2 regions of the Bacillus sp. JZ34 genome follow, and region 2 is predicted to be linked to the other one. Evidence: a T-box and tRNA genes for the amino acid it is inferred to sense, from the RefSeq annotation. Region 2 holds a T-box; the other holds one or more tRNA genes.
The links. A T-box is a leader RNA that pairs with one kind of tRNA and senses whether it is charged. The one in region 2 lies ahead of ileS (isoleucine--tRNA ligase), so its partner is inferred to be a tRNA-Ile.
Positions count from the first base shown of each region.

Region 1: it has a tRNA-Ile gene. The T-box ahead of ileS (isoleucine--tRNA ligase) is inferred to sense a tRNA for this amino acid. The anticodon was not compared.

Region 1 is NZ_CP096403.1:1,053,609-1,063,526, reverse strand. Features, by position in the region: gene glgA (glycogen synthase GlgA) at 1-822, opposite strand, end outside; gene M1D90_RS05360 (GlgC family sugar phosphate nucleotidyltransferase) at 819-1,847, opposite strand; gene M1D90_RS05355 (glucose-1-phosphate adenylyltransferase) at 1,874-3,013, opposite strand; gene glgB (1,4-alpha-glucan branching enzyme) at 3,010-4,893, opposite strand; tRNA gene M1D90_RS05345 (tRNA-Glu) at 5,078-5,149, opposite strand; tRNA gene M1D90_RS05340 (tRNA-Ser) at 5,162-5,252, opposite strand; tRNA gene M1D90_RS05335 (tRNA-Asn) at 5,254-5,328, opposite strand; tRNA gene M1D90_RS05330 (tRNA-Ile) at 5,335-5,411, opposite strand; tRNA gene M1D90_RS05325 (tRNA-Gly) at 5,424-5,497, opposite strand; tRNA gene M1D90_RS05320 (tRNA-His) at 5,506-5,581, opposite strand; tRNA gene M1D90_RS05315 (tRNA-Phe) at 5,604-5,679, opposite strand; tRNA gene M1D90_RS05310 (tRNA-Asp) at 5,689-5,765, opposite strand; tRNA gene M1D90_RS05305 (tRNA-Met) at 5,788-5,864, opposite strand; tRNA gene M1D90_RS05300 (tRNA-Ser) at 5,889-5,981, opposite strand; tRNA gene M1D90_RS05295 (tRNA-Ile) at 5,989-6,065, opposite strand; tRNA gene M1D90_RS05290 (tRNA-Met) at 6,071-6,144, opposite strand; tRNA gene M1D90_RS05285 (tRNA-Ala) at 6,170-6,242, opposite strand; tRNA gene M1D90_RS05280 (tRNA-Pro) at 6,249-6,325, opposite strand; tRNA gene M1D90_RS05275 (tRNA-Arg) at 6,334-6,410, opposite strand; tRNA gene M1D90_RS05270 (tRNA-Gly) at 6,422-6,493, opposite strand; tRNA gene M1D90_RS05265 (tRNA-Leu) at 6,509-6,593, opposite strand; tRNA gene M1D90_RS05260 (tRNA-Lys) at 6,601-6,676, opposite strand; tRNA gene M1D90_RS05255 (tRNA-Thr) at 6,758-6,833, opposite strand; tRNA gene M1D90_RS05250 (tRNA-Val) at 6,849-6,924, opposite strand; rRNA gene rrf (5S ribosomal RNA) at 7,623-7,738, opposite strand; rRNA gene M1D90_RS05240 (23S ribosomal RNA) at 7,871-9,918, opposite strand, start outside.
Region 2 is NZ_CP096403.1:2,640,532-2,650,449, reverse strand. Features, by position in the region: gene spoIIGA (sigma-E processing peptidase SpoIIGA) at 1-28, shown strand, start outside; gene sigE (RNA polymerase sporulation sigma factor SigE) at 88-807, shown strand; gene sigG (RNA polymerase sporulation sigma factor SigG) at 947-1,726, shown strand; gene M1D90_RS13325 (ABC transporter ATP-binding protein) at 1,860-2,657, shown strand; gene M1D90_RS13320 (putative RNA methyltransferase) at 2,922-3,809, shown strand; gene M1D90_RS13315 (YlmC/YmxH family sporulation protein) at 3,893-4,126, shown strand; gene pgeF (peptidoglycan editing factor PgeF) at 4,349-5,188, shown strand; gene M1D90_RS13305 (YggS family pyridoxal phosphate-dependent enzyme) at 5,196-5,891, shown strand; gene sepF (cell division protein SepF) at 5,888-6,340, shown strand; gene M1D90_RS13295 (YggT family protein) at 6,351-6,617, shown strand; gene M1D90_RS13290 (YlmH family RNA-binding protein) at 6,752-7,528, shown strand; gene M1D90_RS13285 (DivIVA domain-containing protein) at 7,625-8,119, shown strand; T-box leader at 8,182-8,411, shown strand; gene ileS (isoleucine--tRNA ligase) at 8,463-9,918, shown strand, end outside.

The sequences.
Region 1 (9,918 bases), 1.6 Mb from region 2:
TTTTCCGTCACGGTTGACGGCATCGTAATGATAATCGATGTGAGGATCATTTAAAGGGTCGTACAGTTCATCATCAATCCCGTTTAAAATGCCGGTCAGCACATCCTTCTTGTCTGCCAGCACCCCTTCAAGCCGCTCGCCGTAGTATGGAGTCAAAATTTCATTGCTGTACGTCGGACTGACCGTTGTCACCTGATCAGCGGCAATAATGCCGCCTTTCATATAATTGATGTGTCCATAAAACTCGAGCTTTTCCGTTGTGAAGTGGGAAATGTCAAGGCCGAGCAAGTCATGGACCGCTTCCTTCGGAAAAATCCCCTGAAATTGAAGGTTATGAATGGTGAATACGCTTTTCATGCGCTGATAGAACGGTTTTTTTTGATATTCCTCTTTTAATAAATAATTGATCATCCCTGCGTGCCAATCATGGGTATGGATGACATCAGCATCAAAATTCAGCGCGTATAATGCTTCCAAAACGGCCCGCGAGAAAAAAGCAAACCGTTCTCCATCATCATAATGGCCGTAGAGGGAATCCCGGTTAAAATAATACTCATGATCTAGAAAATAATAAGAAATTCCGTCATGTTCAAGGTGTTCAATGCCGCAAAACTGCCTGCGCCACCCGACGCGAACTTCGCATTCAGCCGTTTTAACCATCCTTCTTCTGAAATCTTCCGCAATCAAGCTGTATTTCGGCATCATGACAGCCGTTTCTATTCCTAAAAGGGCGAGTTCTTTCGGGAGCGCACCGGCGACATCGGCGAGCCCGCCTGATTTAACAAACGGCACACATTCAGAGACAGCGAATAAGACTTTCAAGAGTTCATCAGCGCTCCTTGTACGGCTCCTTTTTTTATGATGAAAGGGAGGCTCATAGTGCCGGACATTTCGATATGATGGCCGACTTTGACATCCTTGTCGCAGATGACGTGCTCCAGTCGGCAGTTTTCTCCAATCCTTGTTTTTTGCATAATCACGCTGTTTTTAATGGTCGTTCCTTTTCCTACGTGAACTCCTCTGAACAAGACCGAATTTTCAACCTCGCCTTCGATGACGCAGCCGTTAGCGATAATCGATTGCTTTACCCTGCTGTTTTTAGCGTATTTTACTGGAGGATCGTTTTTTATTTTTGTGTAGACAGGCTGGCTCATATGAAAGACTTGCTCCCGAAACACAGGCTGGATGAGGTTCAAACTATGAAAAAGGTAGCTTTCAGGAGAGTCGATCACGGCGGTATACCCCGAATGCTCATAGCTGTTGACGGATAGCGAACCACGCTCTTTCCGGCAGACTTCCTCAAAAGATTGCGCTCCTCCGGCGCAATGCCCTTCAACCATCTCCCTCAACAGACTTTTTTTCGTGACATACAAACCTAAAGGTTTTCCTTCTTGACAAACTTCAGTCAGATCACACCCAGATTCAAGGTGCTGGTTGAGCACTTCTTGAAAAGGAATGTGACAGACCGTATAGCTGTTTGCCACAGCAGCATATGGCTGAGTACTTCTTTGAAAATAATCGAGATGCTCGGCAAATTGCCGAAACGAACCAAGCCCGACATGCTCATCATGGGGAATCGAAGACGGAAGAAAGAAAAGACCGTCCCTTTTCCTGTTTAAATCCCACTCTTTTCCCGATCCTAAATGATCCATCAAGGAACGGTACGGAGACTTGGAAAATACAGCGACACTCCGAATGCCTGCATGAACCATGCCTGACAACGCAAAATCGATCAGCCGGTACCTTCCTGCAAACGGAACGGCTCCGATCGAACGTCCGGCCGTTAAATCCTGAAGAGAGTGCTGGTTGACAGCTGCATCAATAATCCCCAGCATTTGTTTATTCATTGGCACCATCCGCCTCTCCGTGTTGTTTAAACAACCTTATGTTTTTTGACATATTCCTCTGTGATCAGCAGGATTTCGCCATCTTCCGCCTTCGCGTGAAATCCGTCCGGAATTCGTATTCCTGCCGATACAATAGCATTTTCGATCTCAACATGCTCTCCAATTGAAACGTCATGCATCACGACTGAACGTTTGATCGCGGAATGTCTGCCGATTGCAACGCGCTGAAAGATAACCGAACGGGTGACAGCTCCATATACGGCGCACCCTTCGCTAATGAGCGATTCTTTGATGTCCGCCTGCTCGGCAACAAACTGCGGCGGTAGGTTCGGAGCGACGGAATAAATCCGCCAGTTCCGTTCGAACAGGTCAAGTGGAGGATGATCTCCAAGCAGATCCATATTAGCTTCCCATAAACTTCTGACCGTACCGACATCCTTCCAGTACCCTTTAAACGGATAAGCGTTCAGCTGCTTCTTTTCCTCGAGAAGAGCCGGTATGATATCTTTACCGAAATCGTGGCTTGAGCCGGATTTTTTTTCATCGCGTTCAAGCGCCTCTTCAAGCACGCTCCATTTGAAAACGTAGACACCCATCGATGCCAAGTTGCTCTTCGGGTATTTCGGCTTTTCCTCGAAGCTTGTAATCTCCATCTTGTCATTCGTATGAAGGATACCGAAACGGCCGGCTTCTGCCCAGCTCACTTCGATGACGGCAATGGTGGCGTCAGCCTGTTTCTCCACGTGGTATTCGAGCATTTTTCCGTAATCCATTTTGTAGATATGATCTCCTGATAGGATGAGTACATGTTCAGGCTGAAGCTCTTTTAAAAAATGGCGGTTTTCATAAATCGCGCTTGCCGTTCCTTTGTACCACTTCACTTCTGACGCTTCTGCATAAGGGGACAAAATGGAGACCCCGCCGTCATTGCGGTCAAGATCCCATGGCTCGCCGATGCCGATATATGAGTTTAATAAAAGCGGTTGGTATTGAGTCAGCACACCGACATGATGAATTCCCGAGTTGGCGCAGTTGCTGAGGGCAAAATCGATGATTCTGTACTTGCCGCCAAATGGAACGGCCGGTTTTGCGAGGTTTTTCGTTAAGGCATTCAGCCTGCTTCCCTTGCCGCCAGCCAAAAGCATAGCCACACATTGTTCTTTCATCCCTTTTTCGCTCCTCTCTTTTTGACTGCTCTGAAAACCGCAGCTCCCAGCGGAGGGACTGTCATGCTGATGCTGTATGGTTTGCCGTGCAGAACGCCTGCTTTTGCTTGAAGGCGTTTCGGGTTGATTTGGTGTGAACCTCCGTATTTTACATCATCGCTGTTAAGCACTTCGATATATTCGGTTTGAAAAGGGACGCCGACCTGATATTCGTGATAAACGGAAGGCGTAAAATTGCAGACGATAATCAACGCTTCACCGGGCTGTTTTCCATAGCGGATAAACGATACAATCGACTGTTCCGCATTGTTGACGTCAATCCACTCGAATCCTTGCTGCCGATGATCATTTTCATACAGAATACGGCTTTTTTTGTAGAGGTGAAGAGCCTCCTTTGTAAACATCCGGGCCTTGCAGTGCATGTCAAAATCGTCCAAGAACCAATCGAGCTCTTCTTCGTCTTTCCATTCATCAAATTGAGCAAACTCACCGCCCATAAAGAGAAGTTTTTTTCCCGGGTGCAGCGTAAAATAACTGATCAGCAGGCGGTACTGGGCGAATTTCTGCCAGTAATCGCCGGGCATCTTATGAAGCAGAGACTTTTTGCCGTATACCACTTCATCATGGGAGAACGGCAGGATGTAATTTTCTGAGTAGGCATACATTAAGGAGAATGAAACAAGATGATGCAGGTGTTTTCTTTGTTCTGGGGAAGCTTCCATATAGGTTAATACATCGTTCATCCAACCCATATTCCACTTATAATTAAACCCGAGACCGCCTGCATAGGTCGGATGCGTCACAAGCGGCCAGTCTGTGGAGTCCTCAGCAATCATTAAAAAGTGGGGATCTTTTGCAAAAACCTGTTCATTTAAAGTTTGAATAAATTCGACGGCAAAGCCGTTCGCTTCAGCCTGAGGACGGTTTGGCCAATACAGGAGGTTTGCAACTGCATCGACTCGAAATCCATCTATATGATACATCTCGATCCAATACAACGCATTCGAGATTAAAAAACTGCGAACTTCTCGTTTTCCGAGGTCAAAATTGGCGGTCCCCCATTCCCAATTTTCCCTGTCATGCTCATGTGAATATTCATACAGCGGCATACCGTCAAACAAATACAAGCCGTGGTCATCTTTGCAGAAATGGCCGGGAACCCAATCCATAATAACGCCGATCTCATGCTGATGGCACTGATCGATAAAATACATCAAGTCATGCGGTTCGCCATATCTGCTCGTCGGACTGTAGTACCCCGTTGTCTGATAGCCCCATGAACGGTCAAACGGGTGCTCTGTCAACGGCATCAGCTCGATATGTGTGAATCCGTGTTCTTTAACGTAAGGAATGACTGTTTCGCTCAGTTCCCGGTATGTGAAAAAACGCCCATCCGCTTTCTTTTTCCACGAACCGACATGAAGCTCGTAGATGGAAATCGGTGTTTCATATACGTTTTTTTGTTTCTTTTTCTTTTGCCACTTTCGGTCGCCCCATGGGTATCCGGCCAATTGATAAGTGATCGATGCCGTTTTCGGCCTGACTTCAGAAAAAAAAGCATAGGGATCGGCCTTCAATTTTGTTTCATTTGCGGCTGTGATCATTTCATATTTATACAGCTCCCCTTCTCCGATGCCGGGGATAAACAGTTCCCATATGCCTTCCTGATGACGCTTCTCCATTTGATGCCGGGCACCGGACCAGCCGTTAAACGTTCCGGCGATTCGAACTTTCTTCGCATGAGGGGCCCAAACACAGAACCGAAAACCTTGGCAGCCGTCCTGTTCCATTTGATGAGCGCCGAAAAATCTGTAGCATTCATAAAGCCGACCTTCATGAAAGAGATGCGCTTTAATATCCGAGGCACTCACACCAGCCATTGATTTCATCCTTTCTGCCACTATATTTAAAGATTACTCTTTTATTCGCATAATATGGCTTGATCCCTTTTATGAAAGCGCTTCTTTTTATTGACAAAGTTCAACAATATCCTTTTTGAACATTGACTGAAGTCATACAGGCATAAAAAAACTCCGCATCATAATGATGCAGAGTTTAACATGATGACCCGTACGGGATTCGAACCCGTGTTACCGCCGTGAAAGGGCGGTGTCTTAACCACTTGACCAACGGGCCTTATTAAAAAAATGGCGGAGAAGGAGGGATTTGAACCCTCGCGCCGCTTACGCGACCTACACCCTTAGCAGGGGCGCCTCTTCAGCCACTTGAGTACTTCTCCATGGCTCCGCAGGCAGGATTCGAACCTGCGACCGATCGGTTAACAGCCGATAGCTCTACCACTGAGCTACTGCGGAATATCATGGTGGGCCTGAATGGACTCGAACCATCGACCTCACGCTTATCAGGCGTGCGCTCTAACCAGCTGAGCTACAGGCCCATGATATACAAATGGAGCGGGTGATGGGAATCGAACCCACGACATCAGCTTGGAAGGCTGAGGTTTTACCACTAAACTACACCCGCATTTCGCATGGGGCGGTTGATGGGAATCGAACCCACGAATGCCAGAGCCACAATCTGGTGCGTTAACCACTTCGCCACAACCGCCGCAATATATAAAATTGTAAAATGGTGGCTCGGGACGGAATCGAACCGCCGACACACGGATTTTCAGTCCGTTGCTCTACCAACTGAGCTACCGAGCCTTTATTAAATGGCGGTCCGGACGGGACTCGAACCCGCGACCTCCTGCGTGACAGGCAGGCATTCTAACCAACTGAACTACCGGACCATTTTGGCAATGAATTTAAATTTGGTTGCGGGGGCAGGATTTGAACCTGCGACCTTCGGGTTATGAGCCCGACGAGCTACCGAACTGCTCCACCCCGCGATGATCAAAACAATAATAGATATATGGCGGAGGAAGAGGGATTCGAACCCCCGCGGGCTTTGACACCCCTGTCGGTTTTCAAGACCGATCCCTTCAGCCAGACTTGGGTATTCCTCCGTAACAATGGTGGACCTTGTAGGACTCGAACCTACGACCGGACGGTTATGAGCCGTCTGCTCTAACCAACTGAGCTAAAGGTCCTTTAATAGCGGCGGAGGGAATCGAACCCCCGACCTCACGGGTATGAACCGTACGCTCTAGCCAGCTGAGCTACACCGCCATGGTGAATATTAAAGATAACAAAGTGGAGCCTAGCGGGATCGAACCGCTGACCTCCTGCGTGCAAAGCAGGCGCTCTCCCAGCTGAGCTAAGGCCCCAAATAATGGTCGGGAAGACAGGATTCGAACCTGCGACCCCATGGTCCCAAACCATGTGCTCTACCAAGCTGAGCTACTTCCCGTTATATAATGGCGCGCCCGAGAGGAGTCGAACCCCTAACCTTTTGATCCGTAGTCAAACGCTCTATCCAATTGAGCTACGGGCGCATAGATGATCAAGCGGAAGACGGGATTCGAACCCGCGACCCCCACCTTGGCAAGGTGGTGTTCTACCACTGAACTACTTCCGCAAAATAGATTGGCAATGCGGATGAAGGGACTTGAACCCCCACGTCTTTAAAAGACACTAGAGCCTGATTCTAGCGCGTCTGCCAATTCCGCCACATCCGCATGAAAATGGTGAGCCATGAAGGACTCGAACCTTCGACCCTCTGATTAAAAGTCAGATGCTCTACCAACTGAGCTAATGGCTCCAATACTGCAATGAAAGCTGAAGACTTTTTCGAAAGCTATCTGTCTTTTTTCAGCAACTTTTATATTGTATCATAAAATCGTGGTGCCGGCAAGAGGACTTGAACCCCCAACCTACTGATTACGATTCAGTTGCTCTACCAATTGAGCTACACCGGCCCATTCCAAAATGAATGGTGGAGGATGACGGGATCGAACCGCCGACCCTCTGCTTGTAAGGCAGATGCTCTCCCAGCTGAGCTAATCCTCCTCGTCAGTTGTTGGAGTAACTCTCGATCTGACAAGGACTATTATATACGGGAATACACCCATTTGTAAAGGCTATATTAAAAAAATTTTATTTTCAGTTTATTCTATCATAACAAGACGAATGTGCACACATCGTTCCGCTTAATCCGTATATTGCATCAAAAGCTTCAGAGCAACATTTATCCCTATGTACTGCTTATAATAGGTTCTTCAGACGCTCCGTGAATTCCTGTCTTTTCCCCATAGCAAATTTGTATTCGAATTGATTTTTCAAAACAATTTTAAGTCCTTTTCGAGCGATAAGCAATGTATTTGGCTTCTCGACTCTCTCTATCCCAACTCTTAATACCAAGCGGCGTGTTTTGAAAATGAGTGTTGTACGGCTCAAAATATATGCCTTCATTTGTCAATTTTAAAACTGTTCAATACCTCAAAATCCCTTTTCCGGAACATCCATCTTTTGCTCCTCTATTTGCATGAGTTTCACTGCCTTACATCACTGATCTTATACATGCCGATGTGTTGATTGACTCCATATTTCGCTATTTCCCTATGGAATTCGCACTGAACCGCCAGATCGCGAGCCTGAAGAGGTGAAAGCAAGTTTGCCTATTGTTTCGCAGTTTCGCGCATCACTGAAGGGTTAAAAGCGCTATATCAATAAAAAAGACCAGCTGATATCAGCTGGTCTTTTTAAGTGCTTGGCGGCGTCCTACTCTCACAGGGGGAAGCCCCCAACTACCATCGGCGCTGAAGAGCTTAACTTCCGTGTTCGGCATGGGAACGGGTGTGACCTCTTCGCTATCGCCACCAAACTATTTGCCTTCAGGACGAAGGTACTGGGCGTTCCTCACAGGATGTGAGGGCCTTTAGCCGAGTTTCCTTGCCTTTGGCTTTCTGAGAGCATTCTCTCAAAACTAGATAACGGTCAGACATTCACAAATATTTAGGTTAAGTCCTCGATCGATTAGTATCTGTCAGCTCCATGTGTCGCCACACTTCCACCTCAGACCTATCAACCTGATCATCTTTCAGGGATCTTACTTCCTTGCGGAATGGGAAATCTCATCTTGAGGGGGGCTTCATGCTTAGATGCTTTCAGCACTTATCCCGTCCGCACATAGCTACCCAGCGATGCCCTTGGCAGAACAACTGGTACACCAGCGGTGCGTCCATCCCGGTCCTCTCGTACTAAGGACAGCTCCTCTCAAATTTCCTGCGCCCGCGACGGATAGGGACCGAACTGTCTCACGACGTTCTGAACCCAGCTCGCGTACCGCTTTAATGGGCGAACAGCCCAACCCTTGGGACCGACTACAGCCCCAGGATGCGATGAGCCGACATCGAGGTGCCAAACCTCCCCGTCGATGTGGACTCTTGGGGGAGATAAGCCTGTTATCCCCGGGGTAGCTTTTATCCGTTGAGCGATGGCCCTTCCATGCGGAACCACCGGATCACTAAGCCCGACTTTCGTCCCTGCTCGACTTGTAGGTCTCGCAGTCAAGCTCCCTTGTGCCTTTACACTCTGCGAATGATTTCCAACCATTCTGAGGGAACCTTTGGGCGCCTCCGTTACCTTTTAGGAGGCGACCGCCCCAGTCAAACTGCCCACCTGACACTGTCTCCCCGCCCGATAAGGGCGGCGGGTTAGAAGGTCAATACAGCCAGGGTAGTATCCCACCGATGCCTCCACCGAAGCTGGCGCTCCGGTTTCCAAGGCTCCTACCTATCCTGTACAAGCTGTACCAACATTCAATATCAGGCTGCAGTAAAGCTCCACGGGGTCTTTCCGTCCTGTCGCGGGTAACCTGCATCTTCACAGGTACTATAATTTCACCGAGTCTCTCGTTGAGACAGTGCCCAGATCGTTGCGCCTTTCGTGCGGGTCGGAACTTACCCGACAAGGAATTTCGCTACCTTAGGACCGTTATAGTTACGGCCGCCGTTTACTGGGGCTTCAATTCGCACCTTCGCTTACGCTAAGCGCTCCTCTTAACCTTCCAGCACCGGGCAGGCGTCAGCCCCTATACTTCGCCTTACGGCTTCGCAGAGACCTGTGTTTTTGCTAAACAGTCGCCTGGGCCTATTCACTGCGGCTCTCTCGGGCTTGCACCCTAACAGAGCACCCCTTCTCCCGAAGTTACGGGGTCATTTTGCCGAGTTCCTTAACGAGAGTTCTCTCGATCACCTTAGGATTCTCTCCTCGCCTACCTGTGTCGGTTTGCGGTACGGGCACCTCTCACCTCGCTAGAGGCTTTTCTTGGCAGTGTGGAATCAGGAACTTCGCTACTATATTTCGCTCGCCATCACAGCTCAGCCTTATGGGAAACGGATTTGCCTATTTCCCAGCCTAACTGCTTGGACGCGGATATCCAATACCGCGCTTACCCTATCCTCCTGCGTCCCCCCATTGCTCAAATGGTGAGGAGGTGGTACAGGAATATCAACCTGTTGTCCATCGCCTACGCCTTTCGGCCTCGGCTTAGGTCCCGACTAACCCTGAGCGGACGAGCCTTCCTCAGGAAACCTTAGGCATTCGGTGGAGGGGATTCTCACCCCTCTTTCGCTACTCATACCGGCATTCTCACTTCTAAGCGCTCCACGAGTCCTTCCGGTCTCGCTTCACAGCCCTTAGAACGCTCTCCTACCACTGTTCGTAAGAACAGTCCGCAGCTTCGGTGATACGTTTAGCCCCGGTACATTTTCGGCGCAGAGTCACTCGACCAGTGAGCTATTACGCACTCTTTAAATGGTGGCTGCTTCTAAGCCAACATCCTGGTTGTCTAAGCAACTCCACATCCTTTTCCACTTAACGTATACTTTGGGACCTTAGCTGGCGGTCTGGGCTGTTTCCCTTTCGACTACGGATCTTATCACTCGCAGTCTGACTCCCAAGGATAAGTCTTTGGCATTCGGAGTTTGACTGAATTCGGTAACCCGGTAGGGGCCCCTAGTCCAATCAGTGCTCTACCTCCAAGACTCTTACCTTGAGGCT
Region 2 (9,918 bases):
CGGAAACCCGGTCAAACACGTTTCTTAAACTCGAAGTCTGTTACATTATCATACTCCTGAAGACGTTTATTTAGAAGGGGGAGGAAGATGAAAAAACTAAAATTAAGGTTAACCTATCTGTGGTACAAACTTTTAATGAAACTGGGGCTGAAAAGCGACGAAATTTATTATATCGGCGGAAGCGAAGCGCTGCCCCCGCCATTGTCAAAAGATGAAGAGCAGGTGCTTCTCCATAAGCTGCCTGACGGTGATCAGGCGGCACGGGCGATTTTGATTGAACGAAATCTCAGGCTGGTCGTCTACATCGCGAGAAAATTTGAAAATACCGGCATCAATATCGAGGATTTAATCTCCATCGGCACGATCGGCCTTATCAAAGCGGTGAATACCTTTAATCCCGAGAAAAAAATCAAACTGGCTACATATGCTTCCAGATGTATTGAAAATGAAATTTTGATGTATTTAAGAAGAAACAATAAAATTCGCTCAGAGGTATCATTCGATGAACCGTTGAACATCGATTGGGACGGAAATGAACTTCTTCTCTCAGATGTGCTCGGAACAGAAAACGATATTATTACAAAAGATATCGAAGCAAACGTTGATAAGAAGCTGCTGAAAAAAGCGCTTGAACAGCTCAATGACAGAGAAAAACAGATCATGGAGCTCCGCTTCGGGCTTGTCGGAGGAGAAGAAAAAACGCAAAAAGACGTTGCCGATATGCTCGGCATCTCCCAGTCATATATTTCCCGGCTTGAAAAAAGAATTATTAAAAGGCTGCGAAAAGAATTCAACAAAATGGTTTAATTTTTTTATGAAATTTGAAGTGTTGACAGCCAAGGGTTTTCGACTTGATCTTCTTATTTTTGGAAATTAACGATGCATATTTTTCCCACCCGAGGAGATACTGAACTTTGTACAGCAGCTCCTGTAGGGAGGGAAAAAAGTGTCGAGAAATAAAGTTGAAATCTGCGGGGTTGATACATCAAAACTGCCCGTACTGAAGAACGAAGAGATGAGAAAGTTGTTCAAGCAAATGCAGGATGAAGGAGACACGACAGCAAGAGAAAAGCTTGTTAACGGTAATTTGCGCCTTGTCTTAAGCGTCATTCAAAGGTTTAACAACAGAGGAGAGTATGTTGATGACTTATTCCAAGTCGGCTGCATCGGACTAATGAAATCAATTGATAATTTTGATCTGAGCCACAATGTTAAGTTTTCAACATATGCTGTACCAATGATCATCGGAGAAATCCGCAGATATTTGCGCGATAACAACCCGATCCGCGTCTCACGGTCACTCAGGGATATCGCGTACAAGGCGCTGCAAGTGAGAGAACGGCTGATCAGTGAGACAAGCAGGGAGCCGACGGCTCAGGAGATCGCGAAAGAGCTTGAAGTGTCCCATGAAGAAATCGTTTTTGCGCTTGACGCTATTCAAGATCCCGTATCTTTGTTTGAGCCGATTTACAATGACGGAGGAGATCCGATTTATGTCATGGATCAAATCAGCGATGAGCGCAACAAGGATTCGCAATGGATCGAAGAGCTCGCCTTAAAAGAAGGCATGAGACGGCTGAATGAACGGGAAAAAATGATCCTCAGAAAACGCTTCTTCCAAGGCAAGACGCAAATGGAAGTCGCTGATGAGATCGGAATCTCCCAAGCCCAGGTCTCAAGGCTGGAAAAAGCCGCCATTAAACAAATGAATAAGAACATTCACTAAAGCCGCAGTCAATCTGCGGCTTTTCACATGCTAAAAATGGAAAATCTCTCATTCACTTTGTTATATAAATAAGCTATAATAAAAGAATTATATTTTAATTTATCAGAATATTTACATAAAAGGAGGACTTCAAATGGTTTTGCAGCTTGAGAATGCTTCACTAAAACGAAACGGAGAGTGGATATTAAAGGATATTGATTGGACGGTGGAAAAGGGGGAGCACTGGGCGCTATACGGATTGAACGGGGCCGGCAAAACCGCTCTGTTGAACATGCTGTGCGCTTATTATTTTCCGACAACAGGAAAAGTCACCGTGTTAGGGCGCGAATTTGGAAAAACGGAGCTGAACGAAAAGCTTCGCCAAAAAATCGGCCTTGTGTCAGCGGCCCTGCAGCAGAAGCTGTATCCTGAAGACAGTGCATTTGAAATTGTCTTAAGCGGCGCTTTCGCTTCGATCGGCCTTTATGAATCGCCTTCACAGTCTGTCAGGGAGAAAGCGATCGCCCTCCTGGAGGAATTCAGCTCCATCCGTTATGCGGACAGGAGATATGAAACGCTCTCTCAGGGAGAAAAGCAAAAGGTGCTGATCTCAAGGGCCTTGATGGCCGATCCAGAGCTGCTCATTCTCGACGAGCCTGTAACCGGTCTTGATTTCATCGCGAGGGAGCAGGTGCTGGAGACGGTTGAACAAATTGCCAAAAAAGACAGTGCACCGTCCATGCTTTATGTTACTCACCATGCGGAAGAAATTCTCCCCGCTTTCAGCCAAACGCTGCTGCTGAAAAAAGGTGAAGTGTTTGCATTGGGGAAGACAAGAGAGATGATGTCCGGCGAGGTTTTGTCCGAATTTTTCGATATGCCCGTCCAGGCGGTATGGACGGACGGCAGACCGTATTTGTCCAAGAAAAAGCCTCTAAACCTCAGCATTTAAAACGGCTGGTTCTTTGGCAGCCTCCTTGTTTGGAGGCTCTTTTTCAGCTTTCATCCTCTTAAAAAAGCTGGTAAGATAATAGAGAACGTCATGTTAAAGAGGGGTTCATCATTATGATCATTCAATTCATTCGCTACAGATAATGAAAGGTATAGACAAACGCTTAAACCATCCACACCTTCGTCTTTAAAAAATGCCGAAGGTGCGGGTTTATTTGTCTATGCCTTTTTCATTGATCTAAATGTGAATGAATGAGGTGTAACAATGATGAATAAAAAATTAAAAAGAGCATCGCTCATGAAAAGGCATGAAACGATGTTTCAGTGCCCGATATGCGCAACGAATATGGCGGTCACCGATTTAAAAAGCCTGATCTGTAAAAACGGACATACGTTTGATATCGCAAGAGGGGGATATGTCAATGTCACAACGCATGCTCCTTCTGTTAAATATGATAAAGAATTATTTGAAGCGAGAAGAATGTTAGCCGCCCGCGGCTTTTTTGAACCGCTTAGCGGCGCTTTGACAGACCGTCTCGAACAAGCAGGCCTCCCGTTTTGCAACTTTGTCAGCATCCTCGATGCCGGCTGCGGGGAAGGTTCGCATTTGGCGCGGATCGTTGGAAAGCTTCAAATGCGTTCCGGATCGCCTGTCCTTGGCGTCGGGCTTGATTTGGCGAAAGCCGGGATTGTGTCTGCGACTAAGCAAGAAAGAGAGGCGATCTGGTGTGTCGCCGATCTGGCTGCCGCGCCGTTTCGGAATCGTTCATTCGACGCGATCCTCAATATATTGTCGCCTTCTAATTACGCGGAATTCGAGCGGCTGTTATCGGATGACGGCATCGTTTTGAAAGTGATTCCGAAAAGCGGCTATCTGAAAGAACTGCGGGGGTTTTTGTATGACGGCTTGGACAAACAAGCCTTTACGAGCGAGGATGCGGCTAAGCGGTTCTCGTCTCATTTCGATCTGATCGACAGAACGGAGATCGCCTACAGCAAACGTTTAGACCAAAGCCTTCTCGCGCCGCTCATCAAGATGACGCCATTATCATGGCGCGCAGAAAAGGAGCGGATCAAAGCCTTTTTAAAGAAAGAATCCGCTGTTACGACCGTCCATCTCGACATTTTAGCCGGCAGGAAAAAAACGAAATAAACCACTGAAAAGGCAGTCTAAATAAAGGACTGCCTTTCATATAATCTAAAAGGACATTTGATCAGAGGAGGCGTGCGGTGGACATGATGAACATTTCTGATTTCCAGATAAAAGATGTCGTTAACGTATCAAACGGGAAAAAGCTCGGCAGCATCGGCGATATCGATATTAATGTAACGACAGGCAAAATACAGGCGATTGTCATCGGAGGAACGGGGAAAGTTTTCGGATTTTTCGGAAAAGAAGAGGAAATCGTCATTCCGTGGCGAAATATTGTTAAAATTGGAGAAGATGTGATTCTTGTGCGTTTAAGCTGATCAAGCATATGAGATGATGCCTGATCAATCGGCGGGCCCTTATCCGCCTGCTTTTTCAACATTATTGTATACGGTGAGACCGTCTGCAAAAACGGCGATAAATGTTGCAAACAATACATTTCGTTTAGTTTTTTGAAACGAAACTAAACGAATGCATCAAGATGTGTTAAAATAGGAGCGATATGATGAAAGACTACGATGTTTGTCGAAAGGCTGATCACCATGAATACATATAACCCCTTTCGTCTTGATGCTCCGTCAATGCTTTTGATTGAGGAATGGAATCAGACGGCGGAAACCGGCGGAGCCGTCACAGCCGGATTTACGACAAAAAACGGCGGAGAAAGCGAACCGCCTTTTCACTCACTGAATACAGGGCTGCACGTTCAGGATCATGAACAGCATGTCATCAATAACAGAAAACAGATTGCCGACAACTTAAAAACCGATCTGCACGACTGGGTATTTGCCGATCAGACGCATGAAGACCGGATTCAAAAAGTGACGGATAGCGATCGCGCCAGCGGCGCTTTCCGATACGATACGGCGCTGAAGGCTACGGACGGACTTTATACAGACAGGCCAAACCTGTTTTTGGCGCTTTGCTTTGCCGACTGCGTTCCTGTTTATTTTTACGATCCGGTCCGCTCGCTGGCCGGAATCGCTCACGCGGGCTGGAAAGGCACCGCGCTCGGGATCGCAGCCAGCATGGTTGACACGTGGGTCAGCCGGGAAGGATCAAATCCCGCAGACATCCACGCCGTGATCGGGCCTGCGATCGGCTCGTGCTGCTACACTGTCGACGATCATGTAATAGACAAAATCAGGAATCTTCCTCTTCAGCGAGAAGACAAAGCCTTTTTGACGATAAAAGAAGGGGAGTACCGTCTCGAATTAAAAGAAGTGAACAGGCAGCTGCTTGTACACGCCGGAATTCCAAACGGCCAGATCAAGGTGAGTTCCCTTTGTACGAGCTGCGAGCATTCACTGTTTTTCTCCCATCGGAGAGACCGGGGAAAAACCGGACGGATGATGTCCTTCATCGGATTAAAGGAGGTATAGCTTACAGGTGGATGTGAAAAGCAATTTACGACATATAAATGACAGGATCAACGAAGCGTGTATCAAAGCGGGAAGAACGCCCGACGAAATATCCGTCATCGCTGTCACGAAATATGTTTCCCCGGAACGGGCGCAGGCAGCGCTTGATGCAGGAATCAGACATTTGGGAGAAAACCGCGATACCGGACTGCTTCACAAGCTCGACGCTCTGAAAGACAGCGAACCGGTATGGCATTTTATCGGAACCCTGCAGACGAGAAAGGTAAAAGCAATCATCGATCATGTCTCATATATCCATTCTTTAGACAGGCTTTCATTGGCCGACGAGATTCAGAAGAGGGCAAAAAAACCGATTGACTGTTTTGTTCAGGTCAACACATCTCTTGAATCTTCAAAACACGGCATGGCAAAAGAAGAGGTTCTTTCTTTTGTAAAAAAACTGTCTGCATATGAAAACATCCGGATTGCGGGATTAATGACGATGGCTCCTTTTACGGATGACGAGACGGCAATCAGAAGCTGTTTTCGCTTGCTGAGAGAGCTGCGCGACGAGGTTCGCGGGCTCGGTCAATGGAACGCCCCGTGCAGCGAGCTTTCGATGGGGATGTCTAACGACTATACGATCGCAGTCGAGGAAGGCGCGACATTCGTCAGAATCGGATCTTCCTTAGTCGGAAATGAAACTGGAGGTGGACAATCATGAGTTTGAAAAACAAATTTAAAAACTTTTTTTCCTTGGATGATGAGGAATACGAATACGAGTACATTGAAACAGACAGGGAGGAAATCCCTGAAGAGCATGAATCGAAAGACAGAACCGCCTACCAGTCTAAAGCGGCTGGGAAGCAGAATGTCGTAAGTTTGCAAAGCGTTCAGAAATCTTCTAAAGTAGTGTTAAGTGAGCCTCGGGTGTACGCGGAAGCCCAGGAAATCGCAGACCATATCAAAAACCGGCGCGCCGTCGTCGTGAACCTGCAGCGCATTCAGCACGATCAGGCGAAAAGAATCGTTGATTTCTTGAGCGGAACTGTATATGCTCTCGGCGGCGATATTCAGCGGATCGGAGCGGACATCTTTTTATGCACGCCTGAAAACGTCGATGTCTCCGGCACGATTTCCGAGCTCATAGAAGAAGAACATCAGAGGTGGTAAATCGCAGATGATCCTACTTTATCAAATTTTAAGCACGCTTATAACCGTCTATTCGTTTGCGCTCATTATTTACATTTTTATGTCTTGGGTGCCTAATGCAAGGGAGTCTTCATTCGGCCGGGTGCTTGCTTCACTTTGCGAGCCTTATCTCGAACCGTTCAGAAGGATTATTCCTCCGCTCGGGATGATTGATATTTCTCCGCTCGTGGCGATTTTCATCCTGCGGTTCGCAGATGCAGGGCTTCTTGCGGTTTTCAGAATGCTCGGCGCTTTTTAAAGACATTATGCCGATCTCCCGTAAGACTTACCGCAGGCAGCGGCGCCGTGGTTCAGGAGCGTGCCTTCAATCTTTGCGGGCCGAGTATCGGGCTTGGCTGTAGGCCAGGCCTCTTTACATAGAAAGGAAAGACAATGAGCGATATTTACCAGCATTTCAGAAAAGACGAAGAGCCGTTTATCGACCAGGCTCTTGAGTGGAAAAGAATCGTGGCGGAACAGTACCGGATGAAGCTGACCGATTTTTTGGACCCGCGGGAACAGGTGATCCTGCAATCTGTCATCGGTCAGTCGGACGAAGTGAGGCTTGAATTTTTCGGGGGCTTCCCTGAGGCCGAACGAAAGAGGGCTTTACTATTCCCTGAATATGCCGAGCCGTCTGCCGAAGATTTTCAGCTTCAGGGCTGGGAAGTCATCTATCCGCAAAAATTCGCCTCCATCGAGCATCGCGAGCTTCTCGGCTCATTGATGGGCATCGGATTGAGGCGCCAAAAGTTCGGCGACCTGATCTTTTCGGACGGGACATGGCAGTTTATCTGTTCGGAAGAAGTCGCTGATTTTGTTTTCACCCAGCTGACACAAATCGGCAAGGTGAAAGTTTCCCTTGAAAAAATTCCGCTTTCTAAGCTTAAAGTACCGGAGCAGGATGTCGAAATAAGGGATGATACGGTTTCATCTTTGAGGCTTGATGCGATTTGCTCGGCAATGAGCAGGCAATCCCGGCAAAAAGCACAGGTTCTCGTGAAAAATGGCCTCGTGAAAGTGAACTGGAAAGTCATTGAAGACCCTTCATATGCACTGGCGGAAGGGGATATGGTTTCGATCCGGGGGTTTGGCCGGTTCAGGATGAAAAACATTGACGGCAAAACGAAGAAGGGCAAATGGAGATTGACGTTTGAAAAACAAAAATGACGCGTTTTAACAGTTTTTTCTCCGCCCGGTCGAATTTTGCTTTATAATGTTGACTAGGACAAGTGTACATAAAGAAAAATAATGGAGGTGGGCAGCATGCCTTTGACGCCAAATGACATTCATAATAAAACATTTACAAAAGCGTTCCGCGGCTATGACGAAGATGAAGTGAACGAGTTCCTGTCCCAGGTGAGAAAGGATTATGAGATCATTCTGCGCAAAAAAAATGAGCTTGAATCAAAGGTGAACGAGCTTGACGAGCGTCTCGGCCATTTTTCGACGATCGAAGAGACGTTGAATAAATCGATCCTTGTCGCACAGGAAGCAGCCGAAGACGTAAAGCGCAATTCCGAGAAAGAAGCGAAGCTCATCATTCGTGAAGCTGAGAAAAACGCTGACCGGATCATTAATGAGTCTCTTTCAAAATCGAGAAAGATCGCGATGGAAATCGAAGAGCTGAAAAAGCAGTCAAAAGTGTTCAGAACCCGTTTCCAAATGTTGATCGAAGCGCAGCTTGACCTGTTGAAAAACGACGACTGGGATCATTTGCTTGAATACGAAGTAGACGCCGTCATGGATGAAAAAGAATAGAATTTCATTTGCGTTCTTGACATATCGTCATCCGTTCGCATATAATACGTTCATAAATTGAGTGAAAAACGTTTGAGAGGGACAGACATTGATTTCTGAAAACAATGAAAGCGACCCGGGGGCGGTGTAAGCCCGGGATTGTTGGAATCGTTGTGAATCAGCCCTCAAGTTTCCTTTCTGAACCGTCCAGTAGGAAAGGACGTCCCATCACGTTACGATGTTTGAGCGGATAAGCCGAATCGGCTTGTCTAAAAGGGTGGTACCGCGAGATCAAAGCCTTCTCGTCCCTTATGGGATGAAAAGGCTTTTTTTGTTTTAGAAAAGATGTTTTGGAGGAATGGTAATGGATTATAAAGATACGCTCTTAATGCCGAAAACAGATTTTCCGATGAGAGGAAACCTGCCGAACCGTGAACCTGAAATCCAGGGGAAATGGGAAGATATGGACATTTACAGCCTCGTTCAGAAACGAACCGAAGGCCGGCCGATGTTCGTGCTTCATGACGGACCTCCGTATGCGAACGGCGATATTCATATGGGCCATGCGCTCAACAAAGTACTGAAGGACTTCATCGTCCGTTCGAGATCGATGAGCGGCTATCATGCACCGTATGTTCCGGGCTGGGATACACACGGCCTGCCGATTGAAACAGCGCTCACGAAAAACAAAAAAGTGAAGCGCAAAGAAATGACGGTAGCCGAATTCCGCAAGCTTTGCGAAGAATACGCATGGCAGCAAATCGAAGGACAAAAAACGCAATTTAAGCGCCTCGGTGTCAGAGGAGATTGGGAAAACCCATACGTGACCCTTAAGCCGGAGTTTGAAGCGCAGCAAATTAAAGTATTCGGCGAAATGGCGAAAAAAGGCTATATTTACAAAGGGAAGAAGCCGGTTTACTGGTCCCCTTCAAGCGAATCCGCTCTGGCTGAAGCTGAAATCGAATACCATGATAAACGCTCGCCGTCTATCTATGTTGCATTCGATGTGAAAGATGGAAAAGGTGTATTAACAAACGGCGAAAAAATCGTCATTTGGACGACAACGCCGTGGACGATCCCGGCCAATCTCGGCATCGCCGTACACCCTGAATTGGAGTACAGCGTCGTTGCTGCCGGAGGCGCGCGCTATGTGATGGCAAGCGCATTGATTGAAAGCGTGGCAAAAGCGATCGGCTTTGAAGATCATGAAGTCGTTCAAACTGTTAAAGGAAAAGACCTGGAACATATCGTCGCGGTTCATCCTTTATACAGCAGAGATTCTCTTGTTATGCTCGGTGAACACGTAACTACAGATGCCGGTACAGGCTGTGTTCATACTGCTCCGGGACACGGTGAAGACGACTTTATCATCGGTCAGAAATACGGACTTGACGTGCTTTGCCCGGTTGATGAAAAAGGACATATGACGAGCGAAGCCCCTGGTTTTGAAGGACTGTTTTACGATCAGGCCAACAAACCGATTACAGAACAGCTCGAAGAAAAAGGCGCTTTGCTGAAGCTCGATTTCATCACCCACTCCTATCCGCACGACTGGAGAACGAAAAAACCGACCATTTTCCGCGCGACCTCCCAATGGTTCGCTTCTATCAAAGACTTTAGAGACGAGCTTCTTGACGCGGTGAAAGAAACAAAATGGGTGCCTGAATGGGGCGAAACGCGCCTCTACAATATGATCCGCGACCGCGGTGACTGGTGTATCTCAAGACAGCGCGCATGGGGCGTGCCGATTCCGGTATTTTATGCCGAAAATGGGGAGCCGATCATCACGGATGAAACGATCGACCACGTTTCTGAACTAT